One region of the Streptomyces sp. NPDC085927 genome, then DNA from elsewhere that is predicted to be linked to it. Evidence: riboswitches for the same ligand, from Rfam matches in the RefSeq annotation. Region 1 holds a riboswitch; the other holds the start of a gene.
The links. A riboswitch is a leader RNA that binds a small molecule or an ion and turns the genes downstream of it on or off. The one in region 1 is predicted to bind cyclic di-AMP.

Region 1 (5,647 bases):
GCAGCAGATCGCCGACCTCCTCGTCATCAGCCCCAAGACCGTGGAGCGCCACCGTGCGAACCTGCTGGCCAAGCTCGACCTGAAGGACCGGCTGGAACTCACCCGGTACGCCATCCGGGTGGGGCTGATCGAACCCTGACGGGCCTCACCGGAGCCTGATCAAGCATCAGCTTCCGTTCGGCCGGCGAGCGTTACCCGTGCCGGCGTTCTCCGTGCGGGCGTTCTCCGTGCGGCCGACGTCCGCTCCTGTGCGGCTAGCGCTCGGCTTCGGCGGGCTCCCGGTCGGGCACGGGCTCGGCGTCCAGGTTTCCGTCGGGCCCCGCGTCCAGGTCCGGGGGGAGTCCCGTGCCCGGTGGGGGCCCGGTGTCCGGGTCGGTTCCGGTGTCCCGGGACGAGCCGCGGTCGGGCAGCCGGGCCTGGACGGCGCGCAGGGCGCGCGCGAGCAGATGGGACTGCTTGGCGAGCACCGGACCGAGCACGGCGAGGACGAGGACGTACCCGGCGATGAACGGCGTGAGCCGGTCGTCGAGCCCCGCGCCGGTGGCCATGGCGGCCAGGATCAGCGCGAACTCGCCGCGGGAGACGAGCGTGGTGGCGATGTCGGCCGCGATGTCGACGCCGTACCGGTACAGCCGGGCCACCAGGAGGCCCGCGGTCAGGTTCATCGCGAGGGTGAGCGCCACCGCGACGGCCACCGGACCGGCGACGGAGGCGATGTCCCCCGGGTCGATGGCCAGCCCGAAGGCGAAGAAGAAGATCGCCGCGAAGGCGTCCCGCAGGGGGTGCACCAGAGTGCGGATCCGGGGCGCGGCGGGGGTACCGGCCACGATCAGACCGACCATGAACGCACCGATGGCGTCGACGACCCCGAGCACCTCGGAGACGCCCGCGACGAAGATCGCGGTTCCGAGGAAGGTGACGACCAGCAGCTCGTTGTCGCGTACGGCCATGATCCGGCCGAACAGCCGGGTTCCGTAGCGGGCGGCGACGGCGAGCACCATCAGGAAGCCGAACGCCTTGGACGCCTGGAGCGCCATGTCCCCGAGTCCCTGGGCGCCGCTGAGGACGGGCTGCAGCGCGGCGAGGTACAGCGCGAGGAAGATGTCCTCGACGACGGTGACACCGAGGATGAGGCGGGTCTCCGGCCGGCTGATGTGGCCCAGCTCGATGAGGATCTTCGTGACGATCGCGGAGGACGAGATGCCGAGCACCCCGGCGAGCACCAGGGCCTCCCGCGCTCCCCAGCCGAGGGCGAACCCGAATCCCAGCCCCGCGCCGACGTTGAGCGCCAGGTAGATGCCACCGGCGCTGAGGAGCTGTTTGCCGCCCCGTCTCAGGTCGTCGAGGTGGAACTCCAGGCCGAGGTAGAAGAGCAGCAGGACGAGACCGAGCGCCGACAGCATCGAGAAGTCGTGCGCGTCCTCGACCAGGACCAGGCCGGGCGTGTGCGGGCCGAGCAGTATGCCGGCGAGCATGAACAGCGGGATCGTCGGCAGCCCGATCCGGCTGCCGAGACGGGCCAGGAACGCCGCGGCGAGGAACGCGCCGCCCATGGCGAGCAGGGTGTCGGCATGTCCCACGGGTCACCACCTTCCACAGCACGGGGACGGAGGGGAAAATGACCGACTGACCCGAGTGGGGAACGCTCCTTCGTGTCGGCGGGGGTTCTCCGCCATACGGGGCCGCGGCCGGTACACCCACGGGTCCCGAGGGGTTACGGCCTGTGCATCCCGGGACCGTGGCCCGGGGGTTTCTCCACGCTCACATCCGACCCCCGGCGCCCGCCATCCGTGACGCCACCCAAACGAGGTGGCGGACGACACCCACGAGGCATGGGGGAAGGTCCCTCATCGCGGGCCGGTGCCGGATGCGGCGGAGTCACCGCGCTTTTCCGCGCCGTACGGTTCGCGCCGTACGGTTCGCGCCATGGGGCGGTGGCACACCGTACGGCTTCCCTCCGCGCGGAGACGCACCGGGTGCAAGACTCTCTTCGCCCAGGCCAGGCCAACCCAGCCAGCCCGGCCCGGCCCTGGCTTCGCCCAGTCCAGCCCGCCGTCCCCGTCAGGAGCGCCGTCGATGCCCCACCCGTACGTCCTGCTGTCCGCCGCCGTCTCGCTCGACGGGTATCTCGACGACACCGGCCCCGAGCGGCTGCTGCTGTCCGGCCCGGAGGACTTCGACCGGGTCGACGAGGTACGGGCGTCGGTCGACGCGATCCTGGTCGGCGCCGGCACGATCCGCGCCGACAACCCCCGGCTGCTGGTCAACGCGCCGGAGCGGCGTGCCGCCCGGGTCGCCGAGGGCCGCCCCGCATACCCGCTGAAGGTCACCGTCAGCGGCTCGGGCGACCTGGACCCGGCGGCACACTTCTGGCACACCGGCGGTGCGAAGGTCCTCTACACGACCGACGGGGGTGCCGGGCGCGCCCGCGCGCACGGCATCGCCGCCGACATCGTGCCGCTCGGCGCCGACCTCGACTGGCGGCGGCTGCTGACGCACCTGTACGACGCGTACGGCGTCCGGCGGCTGATGGTCGAGGGTGGCGGCCTGATCCACACCCAGCTCCTCACCCAGGGGCTCGCCGACGAACTCCAGCTGATCCTCGCCCCGATCTTCGTCGGCGACCCGGACGCCGTCCGCCTCTTCGGCCCCGGCGCCTACCAGGGCGGCCGGCTGCGGCTGTTGGAGACCCGTCCCATCGGCGACGTCGTCCTGATGCGCTACGAGCCCACCGCCCCCGGCACCGGCCCGCTCCCCGTGGCCGCCGACCACCACTGGCTGGCCCTCGCCTGCGAACTGGCGGACCGGTGCCCGCCCTCGGAGACGGCGTTCAGCGTGGGCGCGGTGGTCGTGGCGGCCGACGGCACCGAGCTGGCGCGCGGCCACTCCCGGGAGGGCGGCGACCCGGTGGTGCACGCCGAGGAGGCCGCCCTCGCCAAGATCGACCCCGCGGACCCGCGGCTCGCGACCGCCACCGTGTACTCCAGCCTGGAACCCTGTGCCCGCCGCGCCTCCCGTCCGGCGCCCTGCGCCCGGCTGATCCTGGACGCGGGGGTACGGCGGGTGGTCACCGCGTGGCGGGAGCCGGACACCTTCGTGGCGGGCGCCGACGGCAGTGGAGTACTGGCCGCGGAGGGTGCCCTGGTCGTCGTCCTGCCGGAGCACAAGGAGGCCGCCGAGGCACCGAACGGCCACCTGACCGGCCGGTGACGGAGGGGCGGCGGTCATGTGTGTGCGGAGTACCCCGCGGATGCCGTATGCTGGTTACACAACGACGCGGGGTGGAGCAGCTCGGTAGCTCGCTGGGCTCATAACCCAGAGGTCGCAGGTTCAAATCCTGTCCCCGCTACTGAAGGCCGAGGGCCGGAATCCGAAAGGGTTCCGGCCCTCGGTCGTTCCCGTTCTCGTTCTCATTCCCGTTCCAGCCCTCCGGCCCGTCCTCCGGCGGAGGTTTCGAGAACGCGGTCTCCGAGCCCTTCCCCGCCAATATCACGCCGGGTGATCGGGGCACCCCGCTGCGCATAACAAATGATGCACCGTCAGATCACGTGTGACGAGTGAGGGGAAGTCAACTCGCCCGTTTTGGGGCGGTCGTGATGCTTAAGTCCGTACGGGAATCGTTAACGATCAAGAGGAACGGCTTGGAATACGAGCCCTCCGTCTATTAACGTTCGATAACGCAGCGCGGTCGTCCCAGCCGTCACACGAGTCGGCTCCGTGCGCACACGCCGAATCCCGCAAGGGAACCGGGGAACCAACCCCTTGGGGTGAATCGCGTGCATGCCCCCGTGGAGACACGGACGGTATACGCGCGTAGGAGACCTTCCTGCTCCGAACCCGTCAGCTAACCCGGTAGGCGAGAAGGAAGGAAAGGAGTGCGCCCACGTGGCGTCGAACCGGCCTGCCCCCGAGGCCCCCTTCATGCCGAGCCAGCGCGACAGCGACACCTTCGGCTACGGCAGCATCCGCACCGACGAGGGCCCCTTCGAGGAGTGGAACCCCACTGCGGAGTCCCTTCCTCCCGTGCGCGGCCGGCATCGCGTCGGCAAGCAGCGCGGCGGAGGCCTCGCCCGTAGCTCCACCGTCCTGGGCGTCGGTGTCATAGCCGCTGTCGCCGGTGGCGGCATGGCCAGCGCCCAGACCGGCAAGCCGCCGGTCTCGATCTCGATGCCGGACCTTCCCTCTGTCGGTTCCCTCATCTCCGACGAGGAAACCCCCCAGGGCTCCGCCACCCCGCTCAGCAGCATCGGCACGGTCGCCGACGAGACCGAGCAGGGCAGCACCTCCGACGCCGGCGAGGTGCTGCGCGCCCGGATCATGGCCCAGGTCGAGCAGCAGCAGAGCCAGGCCGAGGACAAGGCCGCCGCCGAAGCCGCCGCGAAGGCGGAGAAGGAGGCCAAGGAGCAGGCCGCCGCCGCGAAGAAGGAAGCGGAGGAGAAGGCCGCCGCCGCGAAGAAGAAGGCGGAGGAGGAGGCCGAGAAGAAGGCCGAGGCCGAGCGTCTGGCCGAGCTGGCCAAGCAGTACGCGCTGCCGACCTCCTCGTACACCCTCTCTTCGACCTTCGGTCAGGCCGGCGCCTACTGGTCCTCCGGCCAGCACACCGGTCTGGACTTCGCCGCCCCCACGGGCACCCTGATCAAGGCGGTCCACACCGGCACGATCACCTCCGCCGGCTGGGACGGCTCCTACGGCTACAAGACCGTGCTGACCCTCGACGACGGCACCGAGGTCTGGTACGCCCACCAGTCCTCCATCAGCGTCAGTGTCGGCCAGCAGGTCACCACCGGCGACGTGATCGGCCGGGTCGGCTCCACCGGCAACTCCACCGGCGCCCACCTCCACCTGGAGGTGCACCCGGGCGGTTCCACCTCGGGCATCGATCCGCTGGCCTGGCTGCAGTCGAAGGGCCTCACCGTCTGAGACACCGGCCCCGGCCGGTCTTCGCGCGCTCTCTCAGCCACAGCCCCGGCAGTCCTGACGACGCCCCCCCGACGTCAGGGCTGCCGGTCCGGCGTTTCAGGGGTGGTACGGGTACGCGTACGGGTTCGGCCCGGACGCCGGGTACCCGGGGTGCGCCAAATACGCGGGGTTCGCGGCGCCGTACGCGCCGTACCTCCCGTACGCGCCGTACTCCTCGTACGCCCCGGGCCGGCCGTACGCCCCGTACACCGGCCAGGGCGGGGCGGGCGGTGCGGTGACCCGGGCCGCGTGTTCCAGGGCCGGACGGGCCGTGTCGCGGCGCCGCCACAGCTCCCGTAGCAGCTCGCGCTCCCGCGCGGCGAAGTCCGTACCCGCACGGCCGCGGCGCCCCCGGTGCCGCAGGAACGCCAGCGACGTCGCGTACGCCCCGTACTGCGCCACCGCGCGGGCCGCGGCCCGGCCGCCGTGCCCGCGCGCGTACCGCAGGGCGACGCGCCGGGCCCGCATCGAGCCGAGCGCGTAGGGCTGGGCCGGGGTCAGCCAGCCGGCCCTGACGTACGCGGGCAGTTCCTCCCGCACGGTCCGCAGCTCGCGCTGCCGGGTCCACACCACCAGCCAGGTCAGCAGACCGAACGACGGCACCATGAACGCCGCGTACACGGCGAAGAAGCCGTACTCGCCGAGGGTCGAGGAGACGTTCCACAGCGCGTGCACGCCCATCGCGAGC
Region 2 (5,647 bases), on a different contig from region 1:
CGGTCTCGACGACGTCCGGCTGCCCGCAGGGGCAGCGGTGCGCGATGGCGCGCAGCCCGCGCGGGGGCCGGCCGAGCTGCTGCTTGAACGCCTCGACGTCCGCGTCGGTCGGTTCGGTGCGCGGGGTCGTGGGCGGGGGCGTGTCCATACCTGTCTTTCTGCGGTTCTCGGCGGTTCTCGGTGGTTCTCTACGATTGTCTGCGCGGCTTCCGCGCGACTTCCGCGCGGGTCTCCGTACGACGGGCTGTCGCCGTCGTGCGGGGTCGTACGGGGTCGTGCGGTCGGCCCTGCGGGTTCCGGTGAACCGCAGGGCATCAAGGCTACGGCTCCGGGCTCACCGCTCGGCCGCGTCGGACTTGTCGACGCCGTCCCAGACGTTCGCGTACCAGGGGCGGGCGGCCGATCCGCGGTCGGCGCGCGGCTGGTCGGCCGCGCTCGGATCGATCACGATGTAGCCGGTCTCGCCGGGCATGACGTAGTGCAGCCGCGCGCGGACCTGCTGCTCGGCGTAGGCGTCGTCCTGCCAGCGCGCCTTCATGTCGCGCAGCTGTTCGACCCGCTGGCGGGTCTCGTCCTTCTCCTGCTGGAGGTCGGCGATGTCGGCGCGCTGGGACACGTACTGCCGCATGGGATAGGCGAGGGCCACGATCAGCGAACAGACCACCAGGGCGAGCAGCGCGGCCCGGCCGGTCAGCCGGGAGCGGCGGGCCTGGCGCTTGGTCTGCGAGCGGTAGACCCGGGCGGCGGTCTGCTCGCCGATCAGCCGGATCCTGGTCGCGGTGGAGAACCGGTCCCGGTCCTTCACGGCCATGTCCCCGCCTCCCGTTCCCCTGCCATACGCACGTACGTCCCCGGACACGGTACGGGACCGCGTCCGGGGACGTAGGGACTACCGGCGGGGACACGACCCGGGTCGTGTCCCCGTACGGGTCAGCCCTTGCTGCGCCTACTGGTTCGCGGAGCGCCGCGCCTACTGGTTCGCGGAGCGCTGTGCCTACTGGTTCGCGGAGCGCCGCGCCTACTGGTTCGCGGAGCGCCGCGCCTACTGGTTCGCGGAGCGAAACCGCGGGAAGGCGCTGCGGCCCGCGTACACCGCGGCGTCGTCGAGGATCTCCTCGATGCGCAGCAGCTGGTTGTACTTGGCGACGCGCTCGGAGCGGGCCGGGGCGCCGGTCTTGATCTGGCCGCAGTTGGTGGCGACGGCCAGGTCGGCGATGGTGACGTCCTCGGTCTCACCGGAGCGGTGCGACATCATGCACTTGAAGCCGTTGCGCTGGGCCAGCTCGACGGCGTCCAGGGTCTCGGTCAGCGAACCGATCTGGTTCACCTTGACCAGCAGGGCGTTGGCCGCGCCCTCCTCGATGCCGCGGGCCAGGCGCTCCGGGTTGGTGACGAACAGGTCGTCGCCGACGATCTGGACCTTGTCGCCGAGCTTGTCGGTGAGGGCCTTCCAGCCCTCCCAGTCGTCCTCGAACAGCGGGTCCTCGATGGAGACCAGCGGGTACGCCTCGACCAGTTCGGCGTAGTACTCCGTCATCTCGGCGGCGGAGCGCTCCTTGCCCTCGAAGACGTACGTGCCGTCCTTGTAGAACTCGGAGGCGGCGACGTCGAGCGCGAGGGCGATCTGCTCGCCGGGGGTGTAACCGGCTTCCTTGACGGCCTCGAGGATGAGGTCGAGGGCCTCGCGGTTGGAGCCGAGGTTCGGGGCGAAGCCGCCCTCGTCGCCGAGGCCGGTGGCCAGGCTCTTGCGCTTCAGGACCTTCTTCAGCGTGTGGTAGACCTCGGTGCCCCAGCGCAGGGCCTCGGAGAAGGACTCCGCGCCGATCGGGGCGATCATGAACTCCTGGATGTCCACATTGGAGTCCGCGTGCGAACCGCCGTTGAGGATGTTCATCATCGGCACCGGCAGCAGGTGCGCGTTGGGGCCGCCCAGGTAGCGGAAGAGCGGCAGGTCGCTGGCCTCGGAGGCGGCGTGGGCGACGGCCAGGGAGACGCCGAGGATGGCGTTGGCGCCGAGGGAGCCCTTGTTGTCGGTGGCGTCCAGGTCGAACATCGCCTGGTCGATCAGGCGCTGCTCGGTGGCGTCGTAGCCGACGAGCTCCGGACCGATCTGCTCGATGACGGCCAGGACGGCCTTCTCCACACCCTTGCCCTGGTAACGGTCGGGATCGCCGTCACGGAGTTCGATGGCCTCGAAGGCGCCGGTGGAGGCGCCGGACGGAACGGCGGCACGACCCGTGCTGCCGTCGTCGAGGCCGACCTCGACCTCGACCGTGGGGTTGCCTCGGGAGTCCAGGATTTCCCGGGCTACGACGACGTCGATGGACGGCACGAGCATCTCCTTCATGGATGTGACGTGGTTCAGCGGGGCCACGGGGCCCTGCGGACCCGAGCCTATCCGGCTCGGGGCGATCGGCCATCCGGTCGGCCGCTCCGCGGACAGAACCGAGAGTAAATTGTTTCCGAACGGAACAAAGGCGGTATCGGAAAACCGGGAGACGGGAGGCCGGCTCCGGCATCGCGCACGGACCCACTCCGGCACCGCGCACGGACCGACTCCGGCACCACGCACGGACCCACTCCGGCACCACGCACGGACCCACTCCGGTACCACGCACGGACCCACTCCGGTACCGGACACGGAAAAAGCCCCGCCCCGGCGCGTACGGGGGCACGCGCCGGGGCGGGGCAGGCACCCGTGGGGACGGGGCCCGGACTCGCGGCCGCGGCCTTACTTCAGGTGCAGCTGCTGGCCCGGGTAGATGAGGTCGGCGTCCTCGACGATGTCGTCGTTCAGCTTGAACAGCTTGTCCCAGCCGCCCTTGACGTCCTGCTCCGAGGCGATCGAGCTGAGGGTGTCGCCCTTGACGACCTTGTACTCGCCGTCGCCCTTCTCGACCTTCTCACCGGTCGGGGTGGTGACGGTCTTCTTGGCGGCCGGACGCTCGTCGGAGCGGGAGGCCTTCTGCTCGGCCGAACGCTCGGGAGCGGCCTCGGTGTTCCGCTTCGGGGACTCCTGCTGCTGGGACTCCTGCTGCTGGGACTGCTGCGAGGAGCCGCTGTCCTGGTTGCCCGAACTCTGGTTGCCCGAGCCCTCGGTGGAGCCGCCACCGGTGTGGGCGGCGTTGGACAGGCCCTTGCCGCAGACCGGCCAGGCACCCTTGCCCTGGCCCGCGAGGACCTTCTCGGCGATCTCGATCTGCTGGGCCTTGCTGGCCTGGTCGGCGGTGCCGGCGTACGCCGTGCCGCCGTAACCGGCCCAGGTGGAGGCGGAGAACTGCAGGCCGCCGTAGTAACCGTTGCCGGTGTTGATCGACCAGTTGCCGCCGGACTCGCACTGGGCGACGGTCTCCCACTCGGAGGCGGTGGCGGCGGAAGCGTTGCCGGCCGCCATCAGCGGGGCGGCGACAGCGGCACCGGTGACGCCGGCGACGGCGATGACACGGGTGGCCTTGGACGGACGACGGTGCTTGCCCTTGCCGGAAAACAGCATGGATGGATCCCCTCACCGACGCCTACGAGGTGAGCTGTCGGGTTCGGGCCGGTTGAGTTGCCCGGCCGCGTCCCTCACGGGACACGGCTTCACCCCTAGCCGCATCCGGCATCCCTCACCGGATTCGGCGCCTACCTTGGGTCCCCCGCTCCTGCCTACGGCGCATGACGCGACGACTGTTCCCGTGCTGCCACTGGCAGGATTCGGCGTGGCGGCAGCCGGGGCCCGTGATGACGAGCGGTCACGACCGTAGACACGGGCCCGGCGGATTATCAAAGAAGATCAGGCCTTCTGAGACCTATCTCTCATCATCTTTAAACCGGACATTCGCGGCAAAACGCAACGTCAATTGGCGCTGTCGACGCACTTTTTCGCACACCGGTCCGCCTGTCGCCCCGTCACCGCCCGACCCGCACCCGGCCACCGCTCGACCGGGAAGTGCCCGCGCCCCCAGCTGCCGCCCGGATGTCAGCCGTTGTCCGATTCGAACCCGAACGCGAGCGTCTGACCGGGAAGGATGAGGTTCGGGGCGGCCGCGCCCAGGACCTCGTCCCCTCCGCTGTACTGGGCGAGCCATCCGCCGCCGAGGGCAAGGGAGTCGGAGGCGACCGAGGAGTCGCTCCCGGCACCCGAGCCGGAGCTGCTGGACGGGGACGCACTGTCAAGGCCGCGCGTGAAGCCGAGACCGCCGCGTGAGGCGTGCCGGCCGGAGGATCCGGCGTCACGGTCCTCGCGCACCTCTTCCTCGGCGCTGGCGCCGCGGTGGCGGCCGCTGCCGGAGCTCTCGCCATCGGACGATTCCGAAGCATCTTCCTTTTGCCCCGACTTGTCCGAGTCGTCACCCTTGGCCGAGGCGGAGGGAGACGGGGAGGCGGAGGGGGAAGCGTCGGGGTCGACCGGTCCGCCCGCACCCTCCTCCTTCTCCTTGCCGTCCGCGGCACCCTTCGCGTCCTTCGCGTCCTTGGTGTCCTTGGTGTCCTTGGCGTCCTTCGAGGAGTCGGAGGACTGGGACGGCGACGGAGTGACGGACCTTTCGGAACCGGACTTGCCCGACGCGTCGCCCTTCGCGCCGGTACCGAGGTCGAGCGCGGGCGAGTCCTGTCCCAGGCCCCCCAGCAGCCCGCAGGCCCGCCACGCGCCGACACCCTGGTCGGCGAGGATCTTCTCGGCCACCGCTATCTGCTGGCCGCGGCTGGCCTGGTCGGCGCTGGCCGCGTAGTCGAGGCCGCCGTACTTCTCCCAGTCCGTCTGGGTCAACTGCAGGCCGCCGTAATAACCGTTGCCGGAGTTCTGGCTCCAGGAGCCACCGGACTCACACTCGGCGACCCGGTCCCAGGTCGAGCCGTCGGCCGCACTGGCCGCGCCGGCCCCGAGGAGGGGAATCGCGATGGCCGAGCCGGTCACTCCGGCCGCGACGATAAGAGCCGGAGCCTGGCGGGGGCGACGGTGACGACCGTTCCCGGAGAGCATGCGGAGACCTTTCGCAGACAACGGTTGCTCGCACGGCGATTGGAACTGTGGTATCGCAGAAGCGAGACGCCGTGCTTGATGGGTGAACGTATCCGCACTCGAACGTCTGTCACAAGTTCATGCCGCGCAGATCACATGAAGATCACAGAGTTGAGTGGGTGTCACCTTTACGCCGGCCCCACCCGAACTCGACGGACCGTGTCCACGGCGGACCTGACGGTCACTTGCGCGGAGGCAAAGGGCGGCCGGAGGACGGCCCGGAGCGGACTCGGCGACCATCCGGGTCATTTCGGAACGGGTGCCGGGCACGGTGCTCCGTAGGCGAGATCACATCGGCAGCGCGGTGAACCGCACCGGCAGTGTGCGCAGTCCGCGCATGATGAGGCCGCCGCGCCAGCGCAGTTCGGCCGGGTCCACCGCGAGTTCGAGGTCCGGCAGACGGGTCAGCAGGGTGGCGAGCGCGGTCTGGCCCTCCAGACGGGCCAGAGGAGCGCCGAGGCAGTAGTGGATGCCGTGGCCGTACCCCAGATGCTGGTTGTCGCGCCGGGCGAGGTCGAGCGTGTCGGGGTCGGCGAACCGATCCGGATCGCGGTCCGCGGCGGCCAGGACGACGAGGACCGGGTCGCCGGCCGAGATGCGCTGCCCGCCGAGGGTGAGTGCCTCGGTGGCGAACCGCCAGGTGGC

Region 2: another riboswitch for cyclic di-AMP. It lies ahead of ACIF80_RS11410 (transglycosylase family protein); the one in region 1 lies ahead of ACIF80_RS36525 (M23 family metallopeptidase).

The regions. Positions count from the first base shown of each region.
Region 1 is NZ_JBITSN010000029.1:16,328-21,974, reverse strand. It holds gene ACIF80_RS36545 (response regulator transcription factor) at 1-139, shown strand, start outside; gene ACIF80_RS36540 (cation:proton antiporter) at 255-1,580, opposite strand; gene ACIF80_RS36535 (dihydrofolate reductase family protein) at 2,077-3,210, shown strand; tRNA gene ACIF80_RS36530 (tRNA-Met) at 3,276-3,349, shown strand; cyclic di-AMP (ydaO/yuaA leader) riboswitch at 3,717-3,874, shown strand; gene ACIF80_RS36525 (M23 family metallopeptidase) at 3,886-4,920, shown strand; gene ACIF80_RS36520 (PrsW family intramembrane metalloprotease) at 5,017-5,647, opposite strand, start outside.
Region 2 is NZ_JBITSN010000003.1:516,005-521,651, reverse strand. It holds gene ACIF80_RS11425 (DUF501 domain-containing protein) at 1-148, opposite strand, end outside; gene ACIF80_RS11420 (septum formation initiator family protein) at 335-811, opposite strand; gene eno (phosphopyruvate hydratase) at 1,043-2,332, opposite strand; gene ACIF80_RS11410 (transglycosylase family protein) at 2,732-3,493, opposite strand; cyclic di-AMP (ydaO/yuaA leader) riboswitch at 3,498-3,666, opposite strand; gene ACIF80_RS11405 (transglycosylase family protein) at 3,962-4,897, opposite strand; gene ACIF80_RS11400 (cytochrome P450) at 5,291-5,647, opposite strand, start outside.